One region of the Citricoccus muralis genome, then DNA from elsewhere that is predicted to be linked to it. Evidence: riboswitches for the same ligand, from Rfam matches in the RefSeq annotation. Region 1 holds a riboswitch; each other region holds the start of a gene.
The links. A riboswitch is a leader RNA that binds a small molecule or an ion and turns the genes downstream of it on or off. The one in region 1 is predicted to bind thiamine pyrophosphate.

Region 2: another riboswitch for thiamine pyrophosphate. It lies ahead of P8192_RS12630 (thiamine ABC transporter substrate-binding protein); the one in region 1 lies ahead of P8192_RS02080 (YkoF family thiamine/hydroxymethylpyrimidine-binding protein).
Region 3: another riboswitch for thiamine pyrophosphate. It lies ahead of P8192_RS14360 (NtaA/DmoA family FMN-dependent monooxygenase); the one in region 1 lies ahead of P8192_RS02080 (YkoF family thiamine/hydroxymethylpyrimidine-binding protein).
Region 4: another riboswitch for thiamine pyrophosphate. It lies ahead of P8192_RS14345 (3-oxoacyl-ACP reductase); the one in region 1 lies ahead of P8192_RS02080 (YkoF family thiamine/hydroxymethylpyrimidine-binding protein).

The regions. Positions count from the first base shown of each region.
Region 1 covers NZ_CP121252.1:458,066-465,359, forward strand. The annotation lists gene dld (D-lactate dehydrogenase) at 73-1,785, opposite strand; gene P8192_RS02070 (hypothetical protein) at 1,947-2,102, shown strand; gene P8192_RS02075 (HepT-like ribonuclease domain-containing protein) at 2,176-2,520, shown strand; TPP riboswitch at 2,601-2,711, shown strand; gene P8192_RS02080 (YkoF family thiamine/hydroxymethylpyrimidine-binding protein) at 2,745-3,398, shown strand; gene P8192_RS02085 (ECF transporter S component) at 3,437-4,024, shown strand; gene P8192_RS02090 (ABC transporter ATP-binding protein) at 4,030-5,472, shown strand; gene P8192_RS02095 (energy-coupling factor transporter transmembrane component T family protein) at 5,469-6,233, shown strand; gene P8192_RS02100 (MGMT family protein) at 6,196-6,576, opposite strand; gene P8192_RS02105 (DUF1648 domain-containing protein) at 6,676-7,294, opposite strand, start outside.
Region 2 covers NZ_CP121252.1:2,747,167-2,754,460, forward strand. The annotation lists gene P8192_RS12605 (complex I subunit 5 family protein) at 1-34, opposite strand, end outside; gene P8192_RS12610 (NADH-quinone oxidoreductase subunit K) at 31-369, opposite strand; gene P8192_RS12615 (DUF4040 domain-containing protein) at 366-1,358, opposite strand; gene P8192_RS12620 (cation:proton antiporter) at 1,355-1,633, opposite strand; gene P8192_RS12625 (hypothetical protein) at 1,630-1,902, opposite strand; TPP riboswitch at 2,023-2,133, shown strand; gene P8192_RS12630 (thiamine ABC transporter substrate-binding protein) at 2,198-3,298, shown strand; gene P8192_RS12635 (ABC transporter permease) at 3,367-5,013, shown strand; gene P8192_RS12640 (ABC transporter ATP-binding protein) at 5,010-5,681, shown strand; partial or broken gene P8192_RS12645 (YeeE/YedE family protein) at 5,743-6,333, shown strand; gene P8192_RS12650 (sulfurtransferase TusA family protein) at 6,474-6,653, shown strand; gene P8192_RS12655 (ISL3 family transposase) at 6,736-7,294, opposite strand, start outside.
Region 3 covers NZ_CP121252.1:3,111,674-3,118,967, forward strand. The annotation lists gene P8192_RS14355 (DedA family protein) at 1-24, opposite strand, end outside; gene P8192_RS14360 (NtaA/DmoA family FMN-dependent monooxygenase) at 93-1,391, opposite strand; TPP riboswitch at 1,384-1,491, opposite strand; gene P8192_RS14365 (winged helix-turn-helix transcriptional regulator) at 1,531-1,941, opposite strand; gene P8192_RS14370 (SDR family oxidoreductase) at 2,055-2,903, shown strand; gene P8192_RS14375 (CCA tRNA nucleotidyltransferase) at 3,420-4,919, opposite strand; partial or broken gene P8192_RS14380 (NUDIX domain-containing protein) at 5,170-5,604, shown strand; gene murJ (murein biosynthesis integral membrane protein MurJ) at 6,027-7,294, shown strand, end outside.
Region 4 covers NZ_CP121252.1:3,102,893-3,110,186, reverse strand. The annotation lists gene P8192_RS14350 (formate--tetrahydrofolate ligase) at 1-757, shown strand, start outside; TPP riboswitch at 844-952, shown strand; gene P8192_RS14345 (3-oxoacyl-ACP reductase) at 1,004-1,834, shown strand; gene thiM (hydroxyethylthiazole kinase) at 1,834-2,643, shown strand; gene thiE (thiamine phosphate synthase) at 2,640-3,374, shown strand; gene thiD (bifunctional hydroxymethylpyrimidine kinase/phosphomethylpyrimidine kinase) at 3,353-4,240, shown strand; gene P8192_RS14325 (inositol-3-phosphate synthase) at 4,215-5,300, opposite strand; gene P8192_RS14320 (glycosyltransferase family 87 protein) at 5,461-6,996, shown strand; gene P8192_RS14315 (response regulator) at 6,993-7,294, opposite strand, start outside.

The sequences.
Region 1 (7,294 bases):
GTCATGGTCCGGTGATCCACGTAACGTGATGTCCCCGTCCATTGCCGATTTCACCGGACCTGGCTACCGATTTCACCGGGCCCAGTCGCGGTGCGGCGAGGTACCGCCGAGGCCCGGATTGAACGTGTTGGTCGGGTCGAGGGCGCGGAAATGCTCCTCCAGCTCCGAGGGCAACTCGTAGAGACGCCCGTAGTTGTGCTCGGCCGGGATCGCCGCCCCACGGGCCTCGAGCAGCGCCGTCATCTGCTTCTTCAACGCCACCGGGTCCACACCCTTCTTCGCCACGTGATCCTGGTGTAGCACGTGGCAGAAGAAGTGCCCGTAATAGGAGCTCACCGACAGCTGGTCGGCGATCTCGGCGGGCAGGACCTCCAGCCAGTCTTCGTCGTCGCGACGCAGGGCGACGTCGAAGGTGATCATGTCGGAGGAGCGCTTGCGATTCAGATTGAAGTACCGGGTCATGGCGCTGGCGGCACCGAAACGCAACAACATCGCTGACTGGGCCTCATCGGGAGTGCACTCGAAGAATGCGCCCAGATTTTCGGCATCGTGGAAGAAGCTGCTGAGGAGCTCGGTCGTCGCCTCGCGATCCGAACCGCTGACCACCATCACCAGGTGGTGCTCAAAGCGTTCGCGATACTCGAGCAGTCGCTGGGGCAGCTGCTGAGGCAACAGAGCGAAAGCCTTCTGGGCGATGGTGTCGGCGGTGGTGGGCCCGAAGAACGGCAGCTTGGCGAACACGCCGTTGGCCCAGCTCTTCAGCGCGAACAGGCGCCGCACCTGACGGCTGCTGGCGTGCTTCAGTCCCATGAATGTGTCTTTGCCGTACTCCGCGGCCAGGTCGAAGGCGCCGCGGCCCATGTATTCCCCGGAGATTGGCAGCTGATTCTCGGACGCCAGGATCTCGCGGCGCAGTCGTTCCAGCTCGGCAGGGCTGTTGGTTCCGATGTAGAAAGTGGCGGTGTTCTCCTCGCGCGGGAAGGTGCGGGTGCGCACGGCGAAAATCATGATCTTCCCAGCGCTGCCCGACGCCTCCTTGAGGAACGTGGGGTCCGCATTGAACCGGGCCGGGCTGGGCGCGATCTGCCGCACGTGATCGGCATAGCCGGTGGCGCGGGTGTCCTCTGGAGCGGGGGAAACGTCCTCCGGATCCCACCGTCCCTGCTGCAGGGCGTCCAGCAGCTCTTCGGGATCCTCGCTGAGAGTGATGCCGAGGTGATTGACCAACTCAAGCTCTCCCGCCTCGGTCACCCGGGCGTAGACGGCGTGTTCCGTGAACGCTGGCCCCTTGCGCACCTGGCTACCGCCGGAGTTGTTGGCGATGCCGCCCACCACCGATGCGCCGATGGAGGTCGAGCCGATCACGGAGTGCGGCTCACGATGGTGCGGGGCCAGGGTCTGCTCGAGATCCATCAAGGTGGCCCCGGCCAGGCTCACCGCCTCACGCGCGTCGTGGAGGAGGTGAATCCCGTTGATGCGCAGGGTGGAGAAGACGACGACGTCGCGATCGTCGCCTTGGTCTGCCGGACCGGAGCCGCCGGTGAGTCCGGTGTTGGCGGCCTGAGGGATGACGGCGAGGCCGTGCTCGACGCACACCTGCAGGGCGCGCCACATCTCGGTGAGGGTGCCGGGGCGCAGCACCGCGAGCACCCGACCGGAGCCGAACCGGTTGCCTTTCACGTAGGGGGCGGTGGCGCGCGGGGTGGTGAGCACGTGCGCGCGGCCCACGATCGTCCTGAAGGAGGCGACGGCTGGATGGGCTGGTGCGGGACGGGACGGGCTCATGGTACTCCTGGGACCTCGGGGGTGTGTCTCCCACCGATTGTGCCCCGTTGGCGCTGGTGATGTCGATGGTCATGGTCGCCCTGATTTCGGGGTGATTAAATTGTGTTATGACGCTGTAGCTGGAGTATGACGAGGCACTGCGGCACGCAGAGCATGCGCGATTGCGTCGCAGCCAGCCGGCCATCAGCTACCAGATTGCCCGAGAACGCACCGACGGGGCCCGCCTGAGCGAGCTCATCGCGGCGATGATCGGCCCGCGTCAGACCTTGATCTACTGGTTCAACCGCCCGTCGACGCAGACATCTCCGACATCGTGAGCTACCGCGGACTGGACCTGCATCTCGACCAGGACATTCTTCGAGACAAGGTCTTGGTTTGATGGAGGTCAGAGTGGTCAAAGAGCTTCTGCATATTCAGCGATGTTTGTCTGTATCGGCGTCGATGGTCGTTCACGGCAAGGCGGCTTACGACGAAGATCCAATCGCACAAGAAGCGGGGGAGTCAGTCATGATGAACATCGGTGAGGCCTTTACGACGCTTGTCGCGCTGGGTGCTACAGCACCTCCTGGGGTCCGTTGGAGTGACGCGGCCAAGAATCGCGAGAAGATCGCTCATCACTATTCCGTCATTGTTCGGGAACTGACGTGGCGCACGCTCGCTGAATCGCTTCCACGGTGGGAGAAGTCGCGGTCTCCACTTTTCGAGGAAGCTGGTCGAACTTTCGACGGAATCTGACCTGGATGAATGACCAGGTTGGTGTGTGCATGGTGCGAAAGCACTGGTCAACGCCGTCGTGCAGGCACTAAGGTAGAGGATCGTAGACCCCGGGGTGCACCGATACTGGTGCTGAGAGTGCGGAGATGCCGCAGACCCGAATCCACCTGATCCAGTTCGTACTGGCGTAGGGAGTGGTCCGTTAGCTCTATGTCAGAGTTCCGGTGGTCGGAAAGGTGCCCACCGTGACGGGCCAGACACTCACCCCCGAGCAGATCGGGATCGGGATGCGCATCAGCATCCACCCCCACACCGATGCCTTCGTGGACGTGATCCTCGCCGCCCTGGAGGAGACCACGACGGCGGCACGGGAGCGCGGCATCCTCGAGAACCTGGTGATCGAGACCGGGGAGGTCTCTACCTACGTGGGCGTGCGCTCCGGAGCCGCAGCCCAGCAGCTCGCCGAGTACGCCACCACCCTGATCGCTGCGGCGTCCCGTGCTTCCGGGCGGGCGCATCTGACCAGCCACCTGCTGCTCTCTCGGGGCTGCCCGGGGGAGGCCGCTTGTGAGCTGGTGCCCGGAGAGATGCCGGCGGAGACGCGCGTCGACCTGGAACTCACCGGACTGCCCGCCGTCGCAGCCTGGTCGCTGTACCCCCTGGCCGACGACGGTCTGCCGCACATGGAGCCCATCATGGCTGCGATCGAGGCGGCAAAATCCAGCGGCATCGACGTCGTGAGCGAACACTACGCCACCGTGCTGCGCGGGGACCTAGCCGAGGTGCTGGCGCTGGTGGTCAACGCCTGGGGTCGGGTGGGTGAACAGGTGCCGCATGTGGTCAGCCACGTGAGCATTTCGCTGGATTCGCCGAGTGCGGGATGGGCGGGTGCCCGATGAGCTCAACACAGCAGAAATCTGTTGGGGCAGGCGCACGCGTGACCAACCCCTATGACAGCCCGTGGCGCTGGCAGCTCAAAGACCTGGTGATGGTGGTGGTGCTGGGCGTCGTGTTCGGGTTCATCTACTGGGCGCTGGTCCAGGCCTGGAACGGACTAGCTGTGCTGATGGGTCCCGCCGGTGATCTGGCGGGACACGTGATGCTCGGAACCTGGTTGCTGGTGGCGCCGTTGGCGGTGGCGATCACGCGCAAGGCCGGATCGGGGATTCTGGCGGAGGTGCTGGCCGCCACCATCGAGTTCGTTTTTCTGGGTTCTCCGGTGGGGCCGATGCTCTTCATTACCGGTCTGCTGCAGGGGCTGGGTTCGGAGCTGCCGTTTGCCCTCGGCGGCTACCGGCGTTTCGGGATCAGCCGCTACGCGTTCAGCGGGCTCTGCGGTGCGTTTTTCGTGTTCTGGTTTTCGGCCCTGCGCTCGGGCTGGTTCGGGCAGGACATTCTGCTGCTGCGTCTGGGGATCCAGTGCGCCTCCGGAATTATTCTGGGTGGGATTCTGGCCTGGGTGCTGGTGCGCGCGGTGAAAGCGACCGGCGTCGTGGACAACTACGCCATCGGGCGTGCGCGATGACGTCCATGGAGAATCTGGTCGAGCTGCGCGGATTCACGGCGGTGGATCCGCGCAGCGGCCGGGTGCTGCTGGAGGACATCGACCTCAGTGTGGCGCCGGGCGAGCGGGTGCTGCTGTTGGGTGCCTCGGGAGCCGGGAAATCCACCCTGTTGGATGCGATCCGCGGGGTGGTGCCGCACTCGGTGCCCCTGGACGTGAGCGGGGAATGCCTGGTGAACGGGGCGCCGGTGTTGGGCTCCACGGTAGCCGAGTTGACGCGGATGATCGGCACCGTGCCACAGGACCCGCACGCCAGCATCTGCCTGCCGACGGTGGAGGACGAGATCGCCCTGACCCTGGAGAACCACGGGATGAAGCCCGGACAGATCGGGTGGCGGATTGCGGAGGTGCTGGACGAGGTGGGTGCCGGGCACCTGAAGGATCAGCGCACCCGGACGCTCTCGGGTGGGTGGCTTCAGCGGATCGCCACGGTGGCCGCGCTCGCGGCACGACCGCGGCTGGTGTTGGCGGACGAGCCGACCTCGATGCTCGACGGTGCCGGGGTGGCCCAGGTGATGGAACTGCTCACCCGGCTGACCGGAGACGACGGCGCCCTGATTCTGGTGGAGCACCGACTCAACGAGTTGGCCGAAGAATCGGGCGGGCCGGGACTGCCGCCGCGCACCGTGGTCATGGAAGCCGGACGGATTCTGGCCGATGGCCCCACGGATCAGCTGTTGCAGGAACACGCAGACCGGTTGGACGCCGGTGGCGTTTGGGTTCCGGGTGCCACGATCGGGACGTTCCCCGAGGCCCAGCCGGCGCCATCGGAGTTGCTGCGCGCCACCGGGCTGACCGTCAAGCCGGACCCGCATGACCCGGAGATTCTCCCCGTATTCGGGGGACTGGATCTCACCGTGCGGGCGGGGGAGCGGGTGGTGGTGCGCGGGCCCAACGGCTCTGGTAAAACCACCCTGCTCACCGCGCTCGCGGGCCTGGTTCCGCTACGCCCTGGTCGGGCCGGTGGAAACTCGGGTGAGCTCACCGGGGTGGTCCCGGTGATGGTGTTTCAAAACCCGGAGCACCAGTTTTTGGCCCATACGGTGCGCGACGAGCTCGGGGACGACGACCACGGTGCCGAGCTGGCGCGGCTCTTCGGGCTGGAGCACCTGCTCGAGCTCAGCCCGTTCCGGCTCTCCGGCGGGGAGCAGCGGCGACTCTCGGTGGCTCTGGGACTGTTGGCGGTGCGCCGTCGTGACGAGCCCACGGTACTTCTGGCCGATGAGCCGACGTTCGGTCTGGACCGGGCGAGCACGGTGGCGGTGATGACCGAGCTGGCCGCCTACGCGGCTTCAGGCGGCGCCGTCGTGGTGGTGACTCACGACGACGACCTCACTGCGGCCTGGGCCAGCCGAGTGCTGCGCCTCCCTGGGGTCGACGTCTCGCAGGACACGGGGGTGCGATCATGACGCAGCAACAACAGACGGTGAAGCGGTTGCGCATTGTGCACCCTTCCACCCTGGTGAAACCGGGAGTGCTCACACGGTGGAACCCGTCGGTGAAACTCGTGACCCTGTTCGTGGCGTCGCTGGCGCTGCTGATGGTGTGGGACCCGTGGCGACCAGCAGCGCTCTGGCTGGGGCTGGTGGCGGTAGCGCTCACCCTCGGCAAGGTGCCATGGCGCTGGCTGGCGCTGGCGCACGTCCCGTTTATTGCCTTCGCGCTGGGTTTGTTTCTGGTGAATGTATTCACCCGCGACAACGGGGTGCTCATCGGGTTGGCGTTGGCCGGCCGCACCTTGGCAATCGGGGTGGCCTCAATCCTGTTCCTGTGTAGCACGGCCCCGGTGGAGCTGATGCGTTCGCTGAACCAGAATCTACGACTACCCGCGCCCATCACCTTCGCCGTGCTGGCCGGGTATCAGCTACTGCTGGATCTGCCGCGGGAATGGCAGACCATCCGGGCTGCGCAGCTGATGCGCAGTGGCACCGGGGTGCAGTTGAGCGACGGACGCGCGCCGAAACTGCGGGTCCGAGAGGCAGGCCGATTGGCGTTTACCGTGCTGATCGTGGCGTTGCGGCGCTCGGAACGGATTGCCACCTCGCTGGAGAGCCGTGGGTTCGGGTTGAAACCGCGCACCGTCTACCGTCCCGTGCGGCTGCGGGCGGTCGACGTCGTCGCCGGAGTCGTGGTCAGCCTTGCCGCGGTGGCCTACTGCTGGCCGTGGTGACGTCGAGTTCAGGGAACCACACGGCCCGACGAACCCGCACGCGTTGTCCATCGGTGGTGAGCGGGCACTTTTCATCGCGCAGCAGTGCGAGGGCGGTCTCGCGGTGGTGCTGCGGCGGGGAGCCGGCGGCGTTGACGACGCGCCACCATGGCACGGTCGCGCCCGAGGAATCGACGCCCGGACCTCGAGCGAGAACGTGTCCGACCTGGCGCGGCCCACCGCGGTGGAGAGTCTCGGCGACGATTTCAGCGATCAACCCGTAGGTCATCACACGCCCTTTGGGGATCTGCGCCACCAGGTCCAACACCGCTGTGGTGTACTCTTCGGACGGTTCTCGTGCCATCGGACCACCTTATCGTCACGCCGGTGAGTCACCGCAGAAGAGAATTCGAGCGACGGATACCTCGCCGGGGGCGGGTTCTCGTCGTCGAGCGTGAGTCGTCTACATGGTGAACCCGATGATGAGCAGCGGGGCGATGATGACGACGGCGAAAACGATCACCGCGATCCGTCCCTTGCGCGAGCCCACGTTCACCGTGGTTCCGATGCCGTAGCCCTCACGTTTCGGCACCATCATCGCCGGATTGCTCGGGTCGTTGTACAGTCCCGACGGCAGCCACAGCGCATCCTCGGCAGCCTCCTCCTCCGTGGGGTGGATCCCCAGCTGCTCCGCGGTGCGATCCGCCCAGCGCAGGTGTGACCGAAACACCGGGGATAGGATGACGAATATCGCCACCACCAGGGCCACGACCAGCAACATGGTGACGGGAGCCGACCATGTTCCGTCCGAGGCTGCGAGACGCCACGACTGTGCGTTGAAGCCCACCATCATCAGGGTGATCAGCGCGGTCACCCATCCCAGATATTCGGTGATGCCACGGTGGCCCGCGGTCAACCGGAGAAGTTCCCACGCGGAGAGATCGGGGGAGCCCGGGCTCATCATCGGGGCCATCGCGCCGAGAGCGGCCATCAGGATGAACAGCCCGGAGGCGATGATCGCCGTGGTGAACACCGAGCCGAAGCTCTTCTCGGTCCAGCCGCGCACCTCGCCATCGGGTCCC
Region 2 (7,294 bases), 840 kb from region 1:
GCAACAGTGCGGAAGCACCCGGGATATCAGTCATCGGCTCTCCTGCTCTCCGGTATCCGCAGCGCCCTCAGTGTCCTCAGTCTCCTCGGCATCGTCGAGGTCGGTCAGTTCCTCCTCGTGCACTGCGCGCAGCAGCACGAGACCCACTCCAGTGAACGCCACGGTGATCACGATCCCGGTCAGGGCCAGCGCCTGGGGTACCGGGTCCGGGGCCTCGCTGCGCACGGCGAGCCCGACCAGGATCATCAGAGTGCCTCCGCCGGTGATGTTCAGTGCGATCAGCCGAGACAGCGGCTCCTCCACGGTGAGCAGACGGATCACGGCGATCCCCGTCAGCAGAGCTCCCAGCCACAAGGTCAGCTCACTCATGATCGGCGTCCTCGGGCCGAGGCCAGGAATACCACGGCGAGGCTGGCGCCGATGCTCACCGCGAGCAGCGTCTCGAGCACCACGGTGACCACACCGGCACCCTCACCGCGCAGCATCAGCCACGACTCGCCGACCACCAGCCCGCCCACGGCCACGGCCACGAAGCCGAGCACTCCGACCACCAGCAGCGCCGTCAGCCCGGTTCCGGGGGCGATGGCGCGGGTACGCGAAGCGTGCATCAGGATCAGCACGGCTGCTCCAGCGGCGCCGGCTTGGAACGCGCCGCCGGGCTGGGAGGAGCCGGCGAACAGCACCCAGGCCGCCAGCAACAGCGCCACCGGGGCGACCAGGCGCACGAAGAGCCAGAGCAGTGGTGCGGCGTCGTCGTCAGGTTGAGAGGCTCCAGCATCACCACTGTCCGAGGTGACGGGCTGAGGGTTCGAGGCGGTCCCGGACGAGCGGACGAAGGCCAGTGCCACCACCACGGCGACCAACAGCACCACCATCTCCATCAGGGTGTCGAAGGAGCGGAGGTTCAGCAGCACCCCGGTGATGCCGTGCTCCACCCCGGTGGCCGGCAGCGCCCGCTCCACCTCGGCACCGAGCCCCGGTTCCGCGGCAGGCGATGCTGTCTCAGACGCCGGCACGATGCGCGCCAGCGCAACCCCGAGCCCGGCTCCCAGGCCTGTCCCGAGCGTCAGGCCGAGCAGACCCCGACCGTTCACCCAGCGTCGCCCAGGGGTCTCGGGCAGCAGGGTGGCCACCCAGCCGAAGAGTGCCCCCGTCACTCCGGTGCCGATCACCGCCTCCGCCAGGGCCACATCGGGAACCCCGATCATCGCCCAGTAGCCGCTCAGCAGTACGCCGAAAACCAGAAACAGCACCACGGCGGTCATCCGTCGCGGAGCGTAGAGGGCGAGCACGGCCGCAACGAGCACGACGGCGGCCAACACCACGTGCACGGCGTTCACGTCACTGGGCGGAATCACGCGTCGTCGTCCCGTGAGAGCAGGGTGGCCGCAGTGGCGGCGGTGGCCAACGCGAGCAACCAGACCAGCAAGACCTTCAGCGCCGACGCCACCGTATCCATTTGAACCATCACGGCCAGGGCTGCGAACCCCAACCCCAAGGAGTCGGCCTTGGTGAGCGCGTGCAGGCGGGATCGCAGGTCCGGGAATCGCAGCAGACCCACGGTTCCTGCAGTGAAAAATACGGCCGCGCCCAGAGCAGACAGCACGGTTACCGCATCGGCGAGCACACTCATGAAACGGACCGTCGCTGTTTTTCGGCGGCCAAGCGCACCACAACGACCACGGCGGCCAGGGCTACCAGGCCCAGAGCGATGTCGCGCAGCGCCGGCTGGTCTGTCAGCACCGAGCCGACCAGCATGACCCCTGCTCCGGTCGTGCCGGCGAAGAGCACACCGGTGAGGCGATCGCGCCCGGTGGGTCCGCGGACCACACGCACCAAACTGATCAGCACGTTGACCGTGAGCAGAATGAGGAGCCCGGTGAGGGTCATCTCGACAATCATGGCTCTCCTGTGAGGACGCAGGTGAACACGGCACCTGGCGGTTTGCGCAGTTTCAGCAATTCTCCAGCCTACGTGAGACCGCCGGTACCTGACCACGCGTCGAGGGCGCTATGCTGGAGGGACATTCGACAGGGGAGCACCCACGCTGGTGCTGAGAGTGCGCGACGCAAGCGCAGACCCTCGAACCTGCTTCCGGTTAGCACCGGCGAAGGAAGTCGAGAATTCTCTCCCCGCACGGATTCTGCCGCACGCGGTGGGCTCCGTGCGGCCCCTCCACTACACCGATGGAGGATCCATGCTCAACCCGACCTCTACGCGCCGAGCGCGTACCGCCCTCACCGTGTCCGGCCTCGCCGTCGTCAGTACTCTGGCGCTGGCCGGCTGCTCGCTGACCGGAGGATCCGGTGACTCCAACGGCTCCGATGAGGCTGGGGAATCCGGCGGCACCGTGACCATCATGACCCACGACTCGTTCGCGATCTCCGAAGAGCAGATCGCCGAGTTCGAAGAGCAGTCCGGCTACGAGCTGGTCACTACCGCGCCCGGGGACTCCGGCGCCCTGGTGAACCAGTTGATCCTGCAGAAGGACTCCCCCACCGTGGACGGGGTGTACGGCATCGAGGACTACTCCACCGCCCCGTTGGTGGACGAGGGGGTCATGGCTGAATATTCGTCGGAGGCACTGCCCGATTCCGCACAGGAGCTGCTGGCCGACGGCGACGCGGTTGGCTACTTCACCCCGATCGATCAGGGCCAGGTGTGCATCAACGTGGACGACGCCTGGTTCGCAGACGATGCCAGCAACACCGACGAGCTGGCCGCTCCCACCTCGCTGGAGCAGCTGCGTGATCCGGAGTATGCCGAGCTGCTCACCGTGATCGACCCGAACACTTCCTCCCCCGGGCTCGCATTCCTTGCGGCCACCGCCACTGCCTACCCCGACGGCGAATGGGAGAACTACTGGAGTGACCTGCTCGACGGCGGCGCGACCGTGGCCTCCGGCTGGTCGGACGCCTACTACGTGGAGTTCTCCGGATCCGACGGCGAGGGCCCCTCCCCGCTGGTGCTGAGCTACTCGTCGTCGCCCGCTTATGAGCCCACCACCAGCATCATCGAGGATTCCTGCTCCCCGCAGGTCGAATACGCCGGGGTCGTCGAGGGCGCGCAGAATCCGGAAGGCGCCCAGGCGTTCATTGACTTCCTGCTCTCCGAGGACTTCCAGGCCTCGCTGCCGGAGGCGATGTACATGTACCCGGTGGACGACAGTGTTGAACTTCCCACCGAGTGGACCGAGAACGCCCAGCTCGCCGAGGACCCGATCCGGCCGGACACCGCCGAGGTGGCCGAGCAGCGCGCTGACTGGCTCACCACCTGGACCGAGCTCTACGAGTCCTGACCCTGCACCGCATCGGCCGGCCCCTCGCATGGACGCTGGCGGGAACACTCCCGCTGGCGTTCCTTGCCGTGTTCTTCGCCTGGCCCGTCGGAGCCATGCTGACCCGCGGGTTTCTCGGCGAGCACGGGGTCGACCTCACCGGGTTCGCCGAAGTGCTGGGCAGTGCGCGCAGTTGGCGGATCATCGGGCACACCCTGTTCATGGCGGTTGCTGGGACGGCGGGGGCGGTGCTGCTGGGCATCCCCGGCGCCTACATCCTCTACCGGTGCCGGTTCCCCGGTCAGTCGCTGCTGCGCGGAATCTCCACCATCCCGTTCGTACTGCCCACCGTGGTGGTGGGGGTGGCCTTCCGCGCCCTGTTCGGCCCCGGCGGGCCGCTGCAGTTCCTGGGTCTGGACCAGACGACGGCGGCGGTCGTTCTCGCGATGGTGTTCTTCAACTTCTCGGTGGTGGTGCGCCAGGTGGGCGCGCTGTGGCAGGTGCTGGACCCGCGCACCGTGGATGCCGCGCGCACCCTGGGCGCCTCCCCGCTGCGCGCGTTCACCACCGTCACCCTGCCCGCGCTCGGACCCGCCATCGCCTCCTCCGCGGGGTTGGTGTTCCTGTTCTGTTCCACCGCCTACGGGATCGTCCGCTCGCTGGGCGCGCCGGGTGTAGGCACCGTGGAAACCGAGATCCACCGGCAGACCCACGTGTTCCTGGATCTGCGCACCGCCGCGGTGTTCTCGGTGCTGCAGTTCGTGTTCGTGCTCGCCTCGGTGGGGCTCACCCAGGGAGTACTGAAGCGCACCACCACCGGGCTGCGGCTGCAACAGTCCCACACCCACCGTCTCACCCGCGCCGACGTCGTGCCCCTGGCCCTCACCCTGGCCACCGTGGTGCTGCTGGTCTCCGGGCCCCTGGTGTCCCTGGTGGTGCGCTCGTTCCGTACTGCTGGCGAGTGGAGCGTAACTAATTACCAGCTGCTGGCCACCAGCTCCGGGACCGGGTACGCCGGCGGTGCCACGGTGCTCGAGGCACTGGAGCATTCCGTGCGGATCGCCGTCGACGCCACGTTGATCACCCTGGTGATGGCGGTGCCGCTGGCGTTTCTGCTCACCCGCCCGGTGCGCACCGTGTGGGGGCGGCGGCTGCAGCGCGGCATGGATGCGCTGATCATGCTGCCGATCGGGGTGTCCGCGGTGACCATCGGCTTCGGCTTCGTGGTCTCCGTGCAGCTGGCCGCCCCGCAGCTGGCCTACTCCGGCGCCCTGGTGCCGCTGGCCCAGTCGGTGGTGGCGCTGCCGATGGTGGTGCGCACCCTGGTGCCCGTGTTGGGTGCGATCAGTCCCCGGCTGCGCGAGGCCGCGGCCACCCTGGGCGCTTCCCCGCTGCGGGTGCTCGCTACCGTGGACGGGCCGTTCCTGCTGCGCGGTCTCGGCCTGGCCACCGGTTTCGCCTTCGCCATCTCGCTGGGCGAGTTCGGCGCCACCAGTTTCCTGGCCTCCCCCGAGCGCCAAACCCTGCCGATGCTGATCGTCCAATTGCTCGGCCGCCCCGGCGCGGACAACTACGGAATGGCGATGGCCGGCTCCGTGCTACTGGCGGTGATCACCGCCGCCGTGCTGCTGATCTGCGAGCGCCTGCGCCCGCGCGCCCTGCGCGACCGTGCCCCCGAACAGACGCTGGGCTCCAGCCTCGCCACGCCCTCAACCCAGAAAGTCGGTGCCCTGTGAGTGTCCCCGCCGTGGAATGTCAGCAGGTGTCCATCACCTACCCCGATGGCTTCACCGCGGTACAGGACATTGACCTGGCCGTGGCCCCCGGGGAGATCGTCGCCCTGCTCGGGCCCTCCGGCTCCGGCAAGTCCACCCTATTGCGCGGGCTGGCCGGCCTGGAGCGCATCACCTCCGGGCGGGTGTTGATGGACGACGTCGTCGTGGACGGCCCGGGCGTGATCCCGCGTCCAGTGCATCAGCGAGGCTGCGGCATGGTGTTCCAGGACGGCCAGCTGTTCCCGCACCGCACCGTGGGGCGGAACATCGCCTACGGGCTGGAAGCCGCCGGGGTCCCGAAGCCCGAGCGCAGGGAGCGGGTGGCGCAGATGCTACAGCTGGTTAGCCTGGAGGGGTTCGAGAATCGCCCGGTCACCACCCTGTCGGGCGGGCAAGGCCAGCGAGTTGCCCTGGCACGGTCCTTGGCGCCGCGGCCGAAGCTGCTGCTGCTCGACGAGCCGCTCTCCGCCCTGGATCGCGACCTGCGCGAGCGCCTGGCCGTGGACATCCGCCAGATCCTGACGTCGACCTCCATCGCCGCAGTCTTCGTCACCCACGACCACGACGAGGCTGCCACCGTCGCCGACCGCATCGTCACCATCGACGCCGGTCGGATCATCACGGCCTAGAGATGACACTTTTTGACGCTCCGGTGGTCACTCCCGTAGGGCACTCCACCACCGTGGAGGGATGATTCTCACCGGCCTCATCCTGGGCACCGTGCTCGATGCGTTCGGGGTCATCTCCCTGGAGGCCAGCACCTTCCCGTGGCTGGGCACCATCATCGGCGGATTCATCTTCGGATTCGCCATCGTGCTCGCAGGCGGATGCGCCACCGGTACCTATTACCGTGCCGATGAGGGCCTGGTGGGATCCTGGCTAGCGCTGATCTTCTACATGATCGGCGCCACCGTGTTCCGCGTCGGACCGCTGTCCGACACCACCGACGGCATCCGATCGATCGAGACGCAGAACGGCTCGTTCCAGGAGGCGCTGGGCGTGAGCCCCTGGATCTTCGTCGCCATCCTTGTCGCGGTGGTCGCGGTGGCCGCCGCACGCCAGCTGCAGCGGGAGCGTCTGCGTCCTCGGGTCACCCTGCCCGCGTCGAAGACGGGGCTGGCCCACCTGCTCATCGGTTCCTTCATCGCTGCAAAGGCATCCGATGAGTTCAAGATCCGTGTCCCTGACGCCCAGACCACGGTGCGCTCGATCATCGGCGGCATCCTCATGGGCTGGGGCGCAGCCTGGGCCGGTGGCTGCACCATCGGCAACGCCATGGTCAACACCGCGACCTTCAGCTTCCAGGGCTGGACCGCTCTGCTCTTCATGGTGTTGGGCACCGGCGCCGCAGCGAAGATCTTCATCATGCGCCACCAGGGAACCGGCAGCCGTCCACCGACGGCCAGGTCTGCCCCTTCCCCCTGGTGGAGGCCAAGCAGGCCATGGAGCAGCTGCCGGCGGGTGACGAGCTCGTCATCAACTTCGACTGCACCCAGGCCACCGACTCGCTGCCCGAGTGGGCCGCAGAGAACGGCTACCCGGTGACGGAGTTCGTCAAGCGCGGCGCCGCCGAGTGGTCGATCACCGTGCAGAAGCCCTGACCAGAATTGACGAGGCGCCCTGCGGGATACGTGGCGACAGACTCTTCATGACCTTTAGCGGCTCTTCGGACATCCGGTGGGGTCAGGGGATGAGTCCGCCAGCGGCGAGGAGCATTCGGAGCCGGTAGTTGTCGCGGTTGCGGAATCCTCTCGCGAGGCGGCGGTGGAGCTCGATGATCCCGTTCACGGCCTCGGTGCCGCCGTTGTTCGCGCGGCCGGTGGTGAAGTAGGCCACGAACGCGTCCCGCCAGCGGCGGAGGGTGCGGCCGAGGCGGGCGATCTCGGGGATCGGGCAGGTGTGGAACGTCTCGACGACCTGCTCGGCGATCCGCCGCCCGGCGGCGAGGTCCTTCTGGTGGTAGGCGGAGCGAAGTTGCTGCGCGCACTGCCACGCGACGAACACCTCGTCGTGCGCGGGGTCGGCCTCGATCGCGGCGGTGAGCCGTGCTCGCTGTTTCTCGGTGAGGTTCTCCGCGCCGGCGCGGAGGATGGTCTGGATCCCGTAGAGCGGGTCGCCCTTACGGCCGCGATGCCCGAGAGTGTCTTGCTGGACGCGCCGGCGGACCTCGTCAACGGCGGCGGTGCCGAGCTTGACGACGTGGAACGCGTCGAGCACCGCGGTGGCGTCCTGCAGCTTGTCG
Region 3 (7,294 bases), 480 kb from region 1:
CATGTTCCAATTCAAGGGGTTCACCTCTCCAGGGTATCCGGCGACAGTCCTATGTGCCGAAATGAGCCGAGCCTGCCCTCACTCGGCCCGCCTCACTCCCGACTCCACCGCTCACGCAACGTGGTCTCCCGGTATTCGCGCCGGAACCGACCCCGGCGCTGAAGTTCCGGCACCAGCTGCTCCACCACGTCCTCCAGCGACCCCGGCAGGGTAGGCGGCATCAGGTTGAACCCATCCGCCGCCCCGGAATCCACCCAGTTCAGCATCGTTTCAGCCACCTGCTCCGGGGTGCCTATCAGCGTGGCGTGCCCACCCCCGGCCGCCAGCAACCCCAACAGTTCGCGGACCGTGGGCTTCCGGGTCTCGATCATCCGCAGCACCGTGGCATAGCGCCCCACCGGCCCCGTGAATTCCTCCACGGGCGGCAGCTCCGGCACGGGCGCATCCAGCTCCCAGTCGGAGGCATCCTGACCCACAAAGAACGACAGCTGACGCAACGATTCCGCCACCGGCAGCAGCGCATCCAGTTCGGCCCGCCGCGCCCTGGCCTCCCGTTCGGTGGAGGCTACCTCGGTCACCAGGCCCGGCATCACGACGACGTCGTCCGGGTTCCGGCCTGCCGCGGCCACACGACGTCGCAGATCCGCCCGATACCGTCGGCCCGCCTGCGCATCCCACGCCACCGCGTAGATCCCCTCCGCGTAGCGTGCCGCCAGCGCGCGCCCCGGCTCCGAGGCCCCGGCCTGCAGCACCACCGGCCGCCCCTGCGGTGAACGCGGCACCGTCAGCGGCCCGGCCACCTCGAAGTAGCGTCCCCGGTGGTCCACCGGGTGAATTCGCGCGGCATCCAGGTAGGCTCCGTCCCGGTCCGCCCGCACCGCGCCGTCCTCCCAGGAGTCCCACAATCCCTGCATGGCCACGATAAACTCCTCGGCCCGGGCGTACCGCTGTTCGCGCCCCGGCAGGCGGTCCATCCCGTGATTCCGGGCTTCGGCGTCCGTCATCGACGTCACCACATTCACCCCCGCGCGCCCACCCGAGAGGTGGTCGAGGCTAGCGAGCATCCGCGCTGCCGGGAACGGCGTCCAGAAGGTGGAGGAGATCGTTGCCACCAGCCCGATCCGCTCCGTCGCCCGGGCCACCGCCGCCAGCGTGGTCAGCGGATCGAAGTACCGCACCGGCGCACTGCCCGGCCCCAGCGCCTGCCCGTCGGCCAGAAAGAACGCGTCGAGGCAGCCGCGCTCGGCCAGCTGGGCCAGTTGCTCCCAATACTCGATGGCCCCGATCCGCTCGACAGCAGAATCGGGAGCACGCCAGGCCGCCGCATGATGCCCGCATGCGGTAGCAAACAGGTTGAGGTGGATCTCGGAACGGGTGTGGACATGCGTCATTAATCGACAATCCCTTCGCCAGCATGATCTGGATCAGGTTCAACGGGTCTGTTCTCAGCCGCCGACTCGTTACGAACCAGGGGCACCCCGTGTCACGTTGTATAGGTGTTGACGACTTTACGTCAGCTCCGCCGCCGCGTCACCTCTGCGGGGCAGTAGCGTCATACTCCTGCTGCGCGGCGATCACCTGGGGCAATTCGGCCTCGACGACGGCGGTGAGCTCCGCCAGCGGCACCGCAACTTTCACGCCCAGCGGCGTCAGACCGTAGTCCACGTTCGGGGGAATGGTGCTGTGCACGGTGCGGACCACCATCCCGTCGCGTTCCAACTGACCGAGGGTCTGAGAGAGCATTCGTTCGCTGACACCATCGATCCGGCGCCGAATCTCCCCGAACCGCATGGGTTCGCCGCTGAGCTTCAGCGCCACCATGATCAGCGATCCCCAGCGACCGGTGAGGTGCTGCAAGGCGGTGCGGGAAGTGCAGGCACTCGAGAAGACATCGGGCGCGAAGTCTTCCGCTTCTGCTTCGGCATCTGGATCGAACGTCATGCCTTCCAGTATACGCTTATGGTTAGTGCTGACTTTTCAGTTGCACTTACTTTAGGTAAGCGCTACAGTGATTCCATCGCCGCCAACAGGCACCGACCGAAAGAAGGAACATCATGCGCATTGCCGTCACCGGAGCCACCGGCCACCTGGGTGGTCTCATCATCGAATCACTGCTGCAGCGCGGTGTGGCCGCGAGCGACCTGGTCGCCGTCGTCCGCTCTGCTGAGAAAGCGCAGCCCCTCTCTGATCAGGGGATTGCTCTTGGCGTAGCTTCCTACGAAGACGAAGCAGCCCTCACCGCCGCCCTGTCCGGCGTGGATCGCCTCGTCTTGGTGTCAGGCAGCGAGGTGGGTCAGCGCGTAGCTCAGCACACCAACATCATCAACGCTGCGAAGGCTGCTCACGTTTCCTTCATTGCCTACACGAGCCTGCTCAACCTGGACACCTCGGAGCTCGGCCTGGCGCCGGAGCACGCCGCCACCGAACAGCTGCTGGCCGACAGCGGCATCGACCACACGCGGCTGCGCAACGGCTGGTACTGGGAGAACTACGCCTCCGCTCTGGCTTCGGGCGAGGCTACCGGTAAGTTCTTCGGCGCCGCCGGCTCGGCGAAGGTGTCCGGGGCCGCGCGCCGCGACTATGCCGAGGCGGCTGCCGTCGTCGTCACCGGTGAAAATCACGCCGGCAAGGTCTACGAGCTGGCCGGTGCGCCCGCGCTCACCTACCCGGAAATCGCCGCTGCTGTGGGCGAGGTTCTGGGCAAGGAAGTGACCTACGAAAACCAGACCGTGGCCGAGTACCAGGCCACCCTGGAAGGCTTCGGCCTGCCGTCCGAGGTCGCTGCCATGTTTGCGAGCATGGACCCGATCATCGAGCAGGGGGCGCTGTACTCCGAGAGCACGGATCTGCAGGACCTCATCGGTCGGCCCTCGACCTCTGCCGCCGAGGCGCTAAAGGCCTGAAGAACTGAGGCTTTGACCAGCTGAAGGCCTGATCTCGAGGGGTCGGCGGTGCGGTTATCCACAGATGACCGCAGCGCTGGCCCCTTTCTCTTTCTCCTCGGCCATGCTGGAACGCATGCCGTTGCCGCCCGAACCGCCGTCCGCCCTCGCATCGGTGCTGCATCATGCCCGGACGACTGGTACCCGCGGCCACCTGGGAAAAACTGCGCATCGCCGCGGTGTCCTTTTCGTTGAGTCGCAACAAGCCTGTGGTTTCCTGTGGACACACGGCCCTAGACCTGTATGGCATTCCCGTGATTCCGGCTCCCACTTCGCTTCCGGCCCGGGCTTCGTCAGTAGGGCGAGACCACAACGAATTCCCGATAGGTCGCGTCGATTTCTGGTGGGCAAAGGCAAGGATCGCGGGTGAGTGCGATGGACATGGTCGGACCTCAACGATCCAGCGAAATTTGCCCGGATTCTCGCTCACCATGGAGTGCCGCGGGCCACAAGACAACCTCAACAAGCCGGGACAGGTCAGTCATCCGAGTCGGACGACTTGGAAGCACTGGGATGCTCGGGCTGTTCGGCCCACCACCGCAGCACCTCGGCCTTCGCGGTCTCTTCATCATGCGGGCCATCGTCGAGCCGCCACTCCAACAGGTGCTTGTACGCTCGCCCGACCAAGGGTCCCGGCGAGATGCCGAGCAGCTCCATGACCTGCTTGCCGTCGAGGTCCGGCCGAATCGCATCCAACTCTTCGCGCTCGAGCAGCTCGGCAATCCGCTGTTCCAGGTCGTCGTAAGCATGGGCCAGTCGCTCCGCTTTACGCCGATTCCGGGTGGTCACGTCAGAGCGGGTCAGGGCGTGTAGCCGTTGCAGCTGGTCGCCAGCATCGGTCACGTAGCGACGCACCGCCGAATCCGACCAACCGGCGTCGCCATACCCGTAGAACCGCATGTGCAGTTCCACCAGGGTGGCCACCGCCTTGATGGTGTCGTTGTCGAACTTGAGCGCCCGCATGCGCTTCCGCACGAGCTTGGCTCCCACGACGTCGTGGTGCCGGAAACTCACCGCGCCCGAACGCTCGAAGCGTCGCGTCGCCGGCTTGCCCACGTCATGCATCAACGCTGCAAAACGCAACACGAAATCCGGGGCCTCCACATAGTCGGCCTCATGGTCCAACGCCTGCTCGAGCACCGTCAGTGAGTGGTTGTACACGTCTTTGTGTCGGTGGTGCTCGTCGGTTTCCAACTGCAGCGCCGGCACCTCGGGTAGCACCTGATCAGCCAGTCCAGTGCGCACCAGCAGGTCGATTCCCGCCCGCGGCTGATCCGCCAGGATCAACTTCACCAGCTCCTCGCGCACCCGCTCCGCCGAAATAATGTCGATCCGCTGAGCCATCGCGATCATCGCCTGAACCACCGTGTCGTTCACGGCGAATCCGAGCTGGGCAGCGAAGCGTGCCGCCCGCATCATCCGTAGCGGGTCATCGGAAAAGGAATCCTCCGGTGCCCCTGGCGTGCGCAACATCCCAGCGGCAAGGTCGCGCATCCCGCCGAACGGATCCACCAGCTCCAGGTCGGGCAACCGCAACGCCATCGCGTTCACGGTGAAGTCACGCCGGAACAGGTCATCGTTCAGTTCGGTACCGAAAGCCACCACGGGTTTCCGCGATTCGGGATCGTACTGCTCCGCACGATAGGTGGTGACCTCCAGCTGCCACTCGCCCTTCTTGAACCCGATGGTCCCAAACCGGGCCCCGATGTCCCACACCGCATCGGCCCATTCGGCCACCACGGTCTGGGTCTGCTCCGGTAGCGCATTAGTGGTGAAGTCTAAATCCACCACGCCCCGACCCAAGAAAAGATCGCGCACCGGCCCGCCCACCAGCGACAGCTCGTAGCCGGCTTCGGCAAAAAGCCCGCCCAGTTCTAGGGCAACGTCAGGTAGCACGGCATCATCAGGGAAACCGGTCGGCAGGCTCGCCGAGGGGGCGCGTTCGGGCGCGACGGAGTCAGCATGGGGTTCAGTCATGATGTGTTAAAGGGTGCCATACCCGAGACCCCTGACCGTGCGATGAGATGCGATCCGCGTCTGTCCCGATAGAGTGGAAGGTATGTCCCAGGACCGACACGACGATCGAGTGAGGCCGCTGACCCCGTCAGCGGCCCGCCGTTCTGCGCGTGATCGCGGTTCCCGGGGCACCGAGTCTGACTCGGGTTACCGCCCGCGTTACACCTCCGCATCATCACGCCGCATCAATGCGGTGGAATCCGGTGGATCCATGGCGCTACCCACCGTCGAGGAAGTCTCCGCCGGCGGCATGGTGGTCCGTGAGGTTGAAGGCCGACACCAGGTCGCCATCATCGCCCGCTACAACCGGGGCGGACGCCTCGAATGGGTGCTGCCCAAGGGTCACCCCGAAGGCGAAGAGGAACACCACGAAGCCGCCGTACGCGAAGTGGAAGAAGAGACCGGTATCGCCGGCACCGTGCTCACCACCCTGGGCAGCATCGACTACTGGTTCACCGTGCCCTCACACCGCGTCCACAAAACCGTCCATCACTATTTGCTGCGCGCCACCGGCGGCGAGCTCACCATCGAGAACGACCCCGACCAAGAAGCGGTCGACGTCGCCTGGGTGGAGCTAGACCGTCTGGCCTCCCGCCTGACTTTCCTCAACGAGCGCCGCATCGTGGAGGCCGCCCGCGAGCTGATGCACGAGTTTTTCAACACCCCCCGGCTGACCGTGCGCCGCGGCTACACGACCCGACGGATCACCGGCCTCGCCCAGCAGATCGCCCCCGGCGAGCGCCCGGTCCCCACCGTGTTGCGCACCGTGCGCCGCGTCCCCAAGCCCTCGGACCTCTCCGCCACCAGTTCCTCCACCACGAGCGCTAGCCCCGCAGCCGCGCCCGCCCCGAAACGCGCCCCCAGCCCAGCTGACCTCGCGCGCTTGGCACAGCGTGGCAAATCGCCCCGGCCCACCGAGTCCACCGAATCGGGCACCACGTCTGGTTCCCCGCAAGGACCCACGACGACGAACGGCGACGGCGCCCCGCAGCGCCCCGCCGCCGAACCCGCCCCCCGGCCCAAGCCGGGACCGCCCAAACCCGGACCTCATCTGGGGAGACGCACTCCGTGAGCACCACCCCACCCACCGGCGACGCCGCGGGCGCAACCCAGGGCGCCCACGACCCGCTCGACACCACCGGCGCCCCCGAAACTGACTCCCCGGAACCGCCCGAAGACGCCTCACGCAATCCGCAGGCCGCCGCCCGCGCCTCCGCCATCATGGCCGCCGGAACCCTCGTCTCCCGCGTGCTTGGCTTCATCCGCACCTCGCTGCTGGCCATCGCCATCGGCTCCACCGCTCTCGTTGCCGACGTCTTCGAATCCGCCAACACCATCCCGAACATCATCTACATGCTGCTCGCCGGCGGCGTATTCAACGTGGTGCTGGTCCCGCAGCTCATCAAGGCCGCTCGCGCCCCAGACCGCGGCGCCGACTACACGTCCCGGCTGATCACCCTCGCGATCATCATCATGGCGGCCTTCACCCTCGCCATCACGGCGTGCGCCTACCCGATCATGTCCGCGCTGACGCTGAACTGGTCCGAGCCGAAACTTGCCCTGGCCACCGCGTTCGCACTCTGGACCCTGCCCCAGATCTTCTTCTACGGCCTCTACGCCATCATCGGCCAGGTCCTCAACGCCCACGGCCGCTTCGGCGCCTACATGTGGGCCCCGGTCGCCAACAACGCGGTCGCCATCATCGTCATCGGCGTCTACCTGCTGATGTTCGGCCACTACACCGGGATCGACGACTCCCAACAGCTCGCAGAATGGACGACGACGCACACCCTGGTCCTCGCGGGCGGACACACCCTAGGCATCGTGGTTCAGGCGCTCGTGCTGTTCTGGCCCCTCAAACGACTCGGGCTCGGGCTGCGGCTGAAGTTCGGCTGGAAGGGCATGGGACTGCGTACCACCGGCCGCCTCGCCGCCTTCACCCTGATCACCATGGTCGTGGGCAACCTCGGCAACCTCATCGGCGCCCGCCTCGTCACCGGCGCCACCGAGGCCCGCTCCCTCGTCGGTGAATCGGCAGAGGCCAGCGCCGCCGTACCGGGCCTCTACGCCCTCAATGTCACCCAGCTCATTACGGTGTTGCCGCACTCGGTGTTCGTCCTCTCCATCGCCACCGTACTGTTCAACCAGCTGGCCCGCTCCATGCACGCCCAGCGCATCGAGGAGGCCCGCGAGACCACCGGCCGCGGGCTGCGTATCTTCGCGGTGCCCATGATGTTCGCCATGGTCGTGATGATCGTGCTCGCCGGACCCTTGGGCCGCATCTTCGCGGGCTCCTCGGAGACGGCAGCCATCTCCGCGGCCGCCATTGGCCAGTT
Region 4 (7,294 bases), 480 kb from region 1:
TATGCAGATCACCGGGCCGACCGCGGGCGCAATGCCCAACGCCGTCGTGGTGGTGGCCACCGTGCGCGCGCTGAAATTCAACGGGGGCATGGGATTGGCCACGCTGAACGATCCGGGCACGGCCGGCCTAGAGGAACACCTGGCCGCACTGGAGGCCGGAGTCGTCAATCTCGGCCGCCACGTGGAAAACATGCAACGCTTCGGGGCGCCGGTGGTGGTGGCCATCAACCGCTTCACCCAGGACGACGACGCCGAACTGGCTTGGCTACAGGACTGGTGCCGGGACCAGGGCGTGGCCTGTGCGGTAACCGAGGTGTGGGCACACGGCGGGGCGGGGGCCGAGGAGCTCGCCGGGCACGTGCGCGCCGCCCTGGAGCAAGGGCGCACCGCCGAGGGGCTGTTCACGCCCGAGACCGGGGCGCGGGAGAGGATCGAGCGCATCGTCACCGAGATCTACGGTGGGGCCGGCGTGGAATACTCTGCGCTCGCGGCGCGGCAGCTGGCTGACCTGGAAGCTGCGGGTGAGGACCGGGTGCCAGTGTGCATGGCGAAAACCCCGTACTCGTTCTCCGATGACCCTGCACGGATGGGGGCGCCCGAGGGCTTCACCGTGAGCATCCGGGAACTGCGACGGCGTCCGGGTGCGGGATTCCTGGTGGCGCTGACCGGGCAGATTCTCACCATGCCCGGGCTGCCGCGCCGTCCCGCCGCCGACGGGATGAGCGTCGTCGACGGTCAGATCTCGGGGCTGAGCTGACCCGCAGCTGCGGCTCGGTGTCTGCGCCGCAGCAGTAACCTGGCCGGCGCCCTTCCGCGCACTGGGCCTGGTGGCCTACAGTGGTGGGAAGTGACGCGGGGTGCCGCCGATCCTTGTGGGATCCGGGCGGCTGAGATAACACCCGTTGAACCTGATCCAGTTCGTACTGGCGAAGGGACGTCCACAGCGAGGTGTCGGTTTGCGCATCCCGGTGGTCTCTCTTGGCCACCGTCAGAAAGGCCCACCGTGACCTCAGCTACCGTCGCCTCTCCTCCCACCACCCCGGGCACTGCGTCCCGACCGGTTTCTGCCGCCCCTGACCTGAGTGACCGCATCGTCGTCGTCACCGGAGGCGCTCGCGGCCTGGGCCGCCACCTCACTGAGGCGTTTCTCGAAGCCGGAGCGCGGGTGGTGATCGGGTACCTTTCCAGCCGAGACGCCGCCGAGGAACTGGTGGCGCGGCACCCGGATCGAACGGTGGCCGTCCGGGCTGATGTGCGCCACCGTGACGAGGTGCAGGCCCTGGTGAGTGCCGGGCGTGAACGGTTCGGGGCGCCGGTGAACGTCGTCGTCAACAATGCCCTGGTGGACTTCTCCTTCAACGGGGACGCGCGGCCCAGCGTCGAGCAGATCACGGGCGCGGATTTTGCCCGCCAGTACGAGGGCGCGGTGGAGGGTGCACTGCACCTGATCCAAGCCGCGCTGCCGGACTTTGAGGAGGCCGGGGAGGCCCGGGTGATCAATGTGGGTACGAATCTGGTGCAGAATCCGGTGGTGCCATACCACGACTACACCGCGGCGAAGGCGGGATTGTTGGCGCTGACCAGGACGTTTGCCGCCGAGTTGGGTCCGCGCGGGGTGCGGGTGAACATGGTTTCCGGCGGACTGCTGCGCAGCACGGATGCGTCGTCGGCCACTCCGGACGAAGTGTTCGACGCGATTGCCGCCGCCACGCCGCTGCGCGAGGTCACCACCCCCGCCCAGTTCGCCGACGCGGTGCTGTTCTTCGCCAGTGAGGGATCCCGGGCGGTCACCGGGCAGAACCTGGTGGTTGACGGCGGGCTGGTGATGAACTGATGACGACGTTTCCCGAACTGCATCTGCTCCGCGAACGGGCGCCGCTGGTGCAGTGCCTGACCAATACGGTGGTCCAACAGATCACCGCCAACGTGCTGCTGGCCGTGGGTGCGGCCCCGGCGATGGTGGCGCACCCGGTAGAGGCCCCCGAATTCGCGCGGGTGGCCGACGGGGTGCTGGTCAACCTCGGCACCATCTCCGATGCGACAGCCGACGCGATGCGTGCCGCGGTGGCTGCCGCCGGCGAGACCGAGACTCCCTGGGTGTTGGACCCGGTGGCGGTGGGTGGACTCAGCGTGCGCACCCGGCTGGCTCACGAGCTGGTGGAGGGGCGGCCGAGCGCGATCCGCGGCAACGCCTCGGAGATCCTGGCGCTGGCCGGGGCCGGTTCCGGGGGCCGCGGGGTGGATGCCACCGACGCCGTCGAGACCGTGCTGGACTCCGCCCGGGCCCTGGCCGAGCGCACCGGGGCCGTGGTAGCGGTGTCCGGACCGAGTGACGCCATCGTCTCGCTGGGGCGGGTGAGCCAGGTGACCGGCGGGCACCCGGTGATGCAACAGGTGATCGGCACCGGATGTTCCTTGGGCGCGGTGACGGCGGCGGCCCTGGGGGCCGTGCGTTTCGGAGTGGAGGTTCACTCCGATCACGACGCCGTGCTGGCCGCCCATGCCCTGCTCTCCGCGGCGGGCACCCTGGCGGCCGAGACCACCGTGCGCCCCGGTAGCTTCAGCGTGGCCTGGATGGATGCCCTCCACGAGCTCACTCCGGAACGGGTCGGCGAGCTGGTCACGGTGGAGGAGCACGCATGAGCCCCCGCGAGCGGGCCGAGCGCGCCGCCGCCATTGACTGGTCGCTCTACCACGTCACCGACACCGGGTATTCCGGCGGCCCGGCCCGAGTGCCCGAGGTGGCGGCCGCGGCGGTGGCTGGGGGTGCGACCGTCATCCAGGTACGCGACAAAACCCTCGACGACGATGCTCTGATTCAGCTGGTGCGCGCCTGCCGGGCCCGCATCGTGGAGGAGGTGGGGGTGGCCCGTTTCGAACAGGTCCCCCTCTTCGTCAACGACCGGCTGGAGGTCGCCCGCGTCACCGGCTGCCACCTGCACGTGGGCCAGTCCGACGATTCTGTCGCCCGAGCCCGTGGCGTCCTCGGCGAGAAAGTGCTGATCGGGCTGTCCACTTCTTCGGCAGCTGAGGTGGACTCTGCTGCCCGGGCCGAGGGCGATGCCCGCCCGGATGTGATTGGCATTGGCCCCGTCTGGGTCACCGCCACTAAGCCCGACGCCGCCGAGCCTTTAGGGATCGATGGCCTGCGAGATCGGCTCCGGGTTCGCGACGCAGCCTGTTCCCAGCACCCCGAGGCGCCCGCACTGCCCGCGGTCGCCATCGGCGGCATTGACCGAGAGCGCGCCCGCTCGGTCGCGGCCACCGGAGTCGACGGGATCTGCGTGGTGTCCGCGATTGCTTCCGCGCCGAGCCCGCGCGTTGCCGCTGCTCGACTGCGCGAGGAGGTGGCATGCGCCCGCCCACAGCCTTGACCATTGCCGGCTCGGATTCCTCCGGGGGCGCGGGCATTCAAGCCGATCTGAAAACCTTCACGGCCCTGCGCGTGTACGGTGCCTCGGTGCTCACCGCGCTCACCGCGCAGAACACCCAGGGCGTGCAGCAGGTCATCCCGGTGGCCCCGGCCGACGTCGTCGCTCAACTCACCTCGGTGCTGGATGATGTGCCGATCGATGCCACGAAGATCGGCATGCTGGGCAGCCCGGAGGTGGTTGCCGCGGTGGCCGAACTGATAGCCCGTCGGCGTCAGGACCTGGGCACCCTGGTGGTTGACCCGGTGCTGGTGGCGACGTCTGGTGACGCGCTGACCTCGGACGATGCCGCCCATACCCTGCGCGAATTACTGCTGCCGCTGGCGGATGTGCTGACGCCGAATCTACCCGAAGCCGCCCGGTTGCTGGGCACCGAGCCCGCCGTGAACCGGGCACAGATGGTGGAACAGGGTCGGGCGCTGCACGAGCTGGGTGTGCCGGTGGTGGTGATGAAGGGCGGGCACCTTGCCGCGGCTCTTCACGACGACGCCGGCTCATCGGAGGTCACCGACGTGGTGGTGCACCGCGACGGCGTCACCGAACTGAGTAGCTCGCGAGTTACCACCCGCAACACGCACGGCACCGGCTGCACCCTGTCGTCAGCGATCGCCGCCCACGCCGGGCGCGCCTGCCATACCGGGGGCCGACTCGGGGTGCCGGAATGGGTGGACGCGGTGCGCGCCGGACGCGACTACCTGCACGAGGCGCTGGTGGCCGCCGCGGACTGGCAACTGTCGGTGGCTCCGGAGACCGGTCACGGCCCGGTGAACCACCTGCACGCGATCAGCGCTCGATCTCCCCGCGAATGAAGGCTTCCACCAGCTCGTGCGCTTCCTGGTCGTGGTGCTGCACGGGCGGGGACTTCATGAAGTAGGACGACGCCGAGAGGATCGGACCGCCGACGCCACGGTCGGCGGCGATCTTCGCGGCGCGCACGGCGTCGATAATCACGCCGGCCGAATTCGGGGAGTCCCACACCTCGAGCTTGTATTCCAGCGAGACGGGGGCGTCGCCGAAGTTGCGGCCCTCCAGGCGTACGAAGGCCCACTTGCGGTCGTCCAGCCAGGCTACGTAGTCGGACGGGCCGATGTGGACGTCGTCGTCGGCCAGTTCGGCGCGCACATTCGAGGTGACAGCCTGGGTCTTGGAGATCTTCTTGGACTCCAGGCGCTCGCGCTCGAGCATGTTCTTGAAGTCCATGTTGCCGCCTACGTTGAGCTGGTAGGTGCGGTCCACGGTCACGCCGCGGGACTCGAACAGCGCAGCCATGGTGCGGTGGGTAATGGTGGCGCCGATCTGGGACTTGATGTCGTCGCCCACGATCGGCACGCCAGCGTCGGTGAACTTCTGCGCCCACTCCGGGGTGCCGGCAATGAACACGGGCAGAGCGTTGACGAAGGCGACCTTCGCATCAATAGCAGCCTGTGCGTAGTGCTTGGCGGCCTGCTCCGAACCCACGGGCAGGTAGCAGACCAACACGTCCACCTGGCGCTCACGCAGCACCTCGGCGACGTCGACGGGCTCGGCGTCGGACTCCTCGATGGTCTCGCGGTAGTACTTGCCCAGGCCGTCCAGGGTCGGGCCGCGCTGCACACTCACGTCGGTCGCAGGCACGTCAGCGATCTTGATGGTGTTGTTCTCGGAGGCGCCCAGCGCGTCCGCGATGTCGAGTCCGACCTTCTTCGCGTCGACGTCGAACGCAGCCACGAACTCGAGATCCGAGACATGGTAGTCGCCGAACTGTACGTGCATCAGGCCGGGAACGCTCTCCTCGCTAGAGGTCTCGCGGTAGTACTCCACACCCTGGATGAGGGACGTGGCGCAGTTGCCCAGGCCTGCGATCGCAACGCGAATGGGGTTCTTCGACACCGGTACTCCTTTGGCGACGGCGACGTTGCCGTTGATTGATGTAGACGAAACGTGGAAACAAACCTTTCTTACTGTACGCCTTCTGGTGTAGTTAAGCGCGCGCCGCGTGAGTGATGACACGTTCAGGATGAGATCGACCGCCGGTGTCTAGACTGGCGGCATGCCCGAGTCACCTCCCCGGCGCCTGCCCGCGGTGTCACCCACCCAGGACGACCGTCTGCTTGCCGCGCTGCGCCGTGGCATCGGCGGACCCGTGGGTGCGCACACGGTTCCGGGCCGGAGCGCGGCCCGCTTTTTCACGCCTTTTCGGGTGCTGATTCTGCTGACCACCCTGGCCGCCGTCGTCGCCGTGTTGCAGAAATCGTTCTGCCGGATCAACGGCTGGGGCCAGCCCGATGTGTACTTCGCCGGCTGTTATTCCGACTGGACTGCCCTCTACGCCGGGCGCGGCCTGGCGGAGAATGCTTTGGCCCCTTTCGCTGACGGCTCCACCTTCGAATACCCCGTGCTGGCCGCGCTCGTGGCCTCCATGACGGCAATGATCGCCCAGACGCTGCCCAGTTTCGGGGCGTCCGCCTCGCTGATCTACTTCGATGTGAATTTCTTGTTCGTGTTCGCCTTGTGGGTGGTCACGGTGATAGTCACGGCCCGGTCCGCCGGGCGCCGGTATTGGGACGCGGCCATGGTAGCGGTGGCGCCCGGAATCATCCTGGCCGGCAGTATCAACTGGGACATGTGGGCGGTGGCCCTGATGATGCTCGGGATGTGGTTGTTTGGCGGAGGCAAGCCCGGCTGGGCCGGTGTGATGCTGGGTCTGGGTGCGGCGATGAAAGTCTTCCCGATGTTGCTGTTGGGGGCGCTGCTGATCTTGGCCGTGCGGAGTCTACGCTTCGCCCCGCTGGCCTGGACGGTGCTGGGCGCCGTCGTCGCGTGGCTGGTGGTGAATCTGCCGCTGATGATCGCCAACCCCGAGGCCTGGTCGCTGTTCTACACCTTCTCCTCCGAGCGCCCGCCGGGGTGGTCCTCTATCTGGCAGATCTACAACGAGGTGCTTCCCGATGGCAGCGCGCTAGCGGTGACGGGAGCGAGTCTGGGCACGTTGTCGGTGGTGTCTTTCGTGCTGTGCTGTGGCGGAATTTTCCTGCTCGGCGTGTTGGCTCCCCACCGGCCTCGTTTCGCTCAGTTGGCACTGCTGATCGTGGCCGCGTTCATCCTGTGCAACAAGGTCTATTCGCCTCAGTTCGTGTTGTGGCTGGTGCCGCTCGTGGCGTTGGCCCTGCCGAATTGGCGGGATTTCCTGATCTGGCAGTTGGCCGAAGTTCTGCATTTTTTTGCCATCTGGGCGCATCTGTCTTCGCAGGTCTCGGGACATGAGAACGTGCATCAGTTGGACTCGTCGATCTACGTGATGGCTGTGCTGGCTCATGTGGCTGCCACCGTTTATCTGATGGTGCGGGTGGTGCAGCAGATCCTGCGCCCAGAAGACGACCCGGTGCGCCGGAGTCTCCCTGCCCAGTCCGAGCGTCCCACGACGGTGCCGGTGGGGACCCGGAAGCTCAACGCGACGCATTGGGACCCGGGCGATCTGGCGGCTCAGTCCATTGATGATCCTCAGGGCGGCCCCTATGATGGGGCAGCCGATCGGGCGCCCTGGCTGATTCGATCGACGACGGCCGACGTTGACACCCGAATTTAGCGGGCGATCTCGATCCGACGTTGCGGTCCCTCGAGGCGGGCGACGGCGATTTTCACTTCGGTGAGCTCACCCTGGAGTCCGTCGAGACGCTGATCCATCTTGTCGAACCGACTGTCCATTTTCGACTCGAGGGAGTCGATGCGTTGCGTGAACTTGGAGTCGAGCGCGTCGTCGCGGTGTGTGAACTTCGCGTCCATCTGGTCGAATCGGGCGTCCATTCTCGACTCGAGGGAGTCGATGCGTTGCGTGAACTTTGCGTCCATCTGATCGAAACGGGCGTCCACCTGCTTAAATCTGG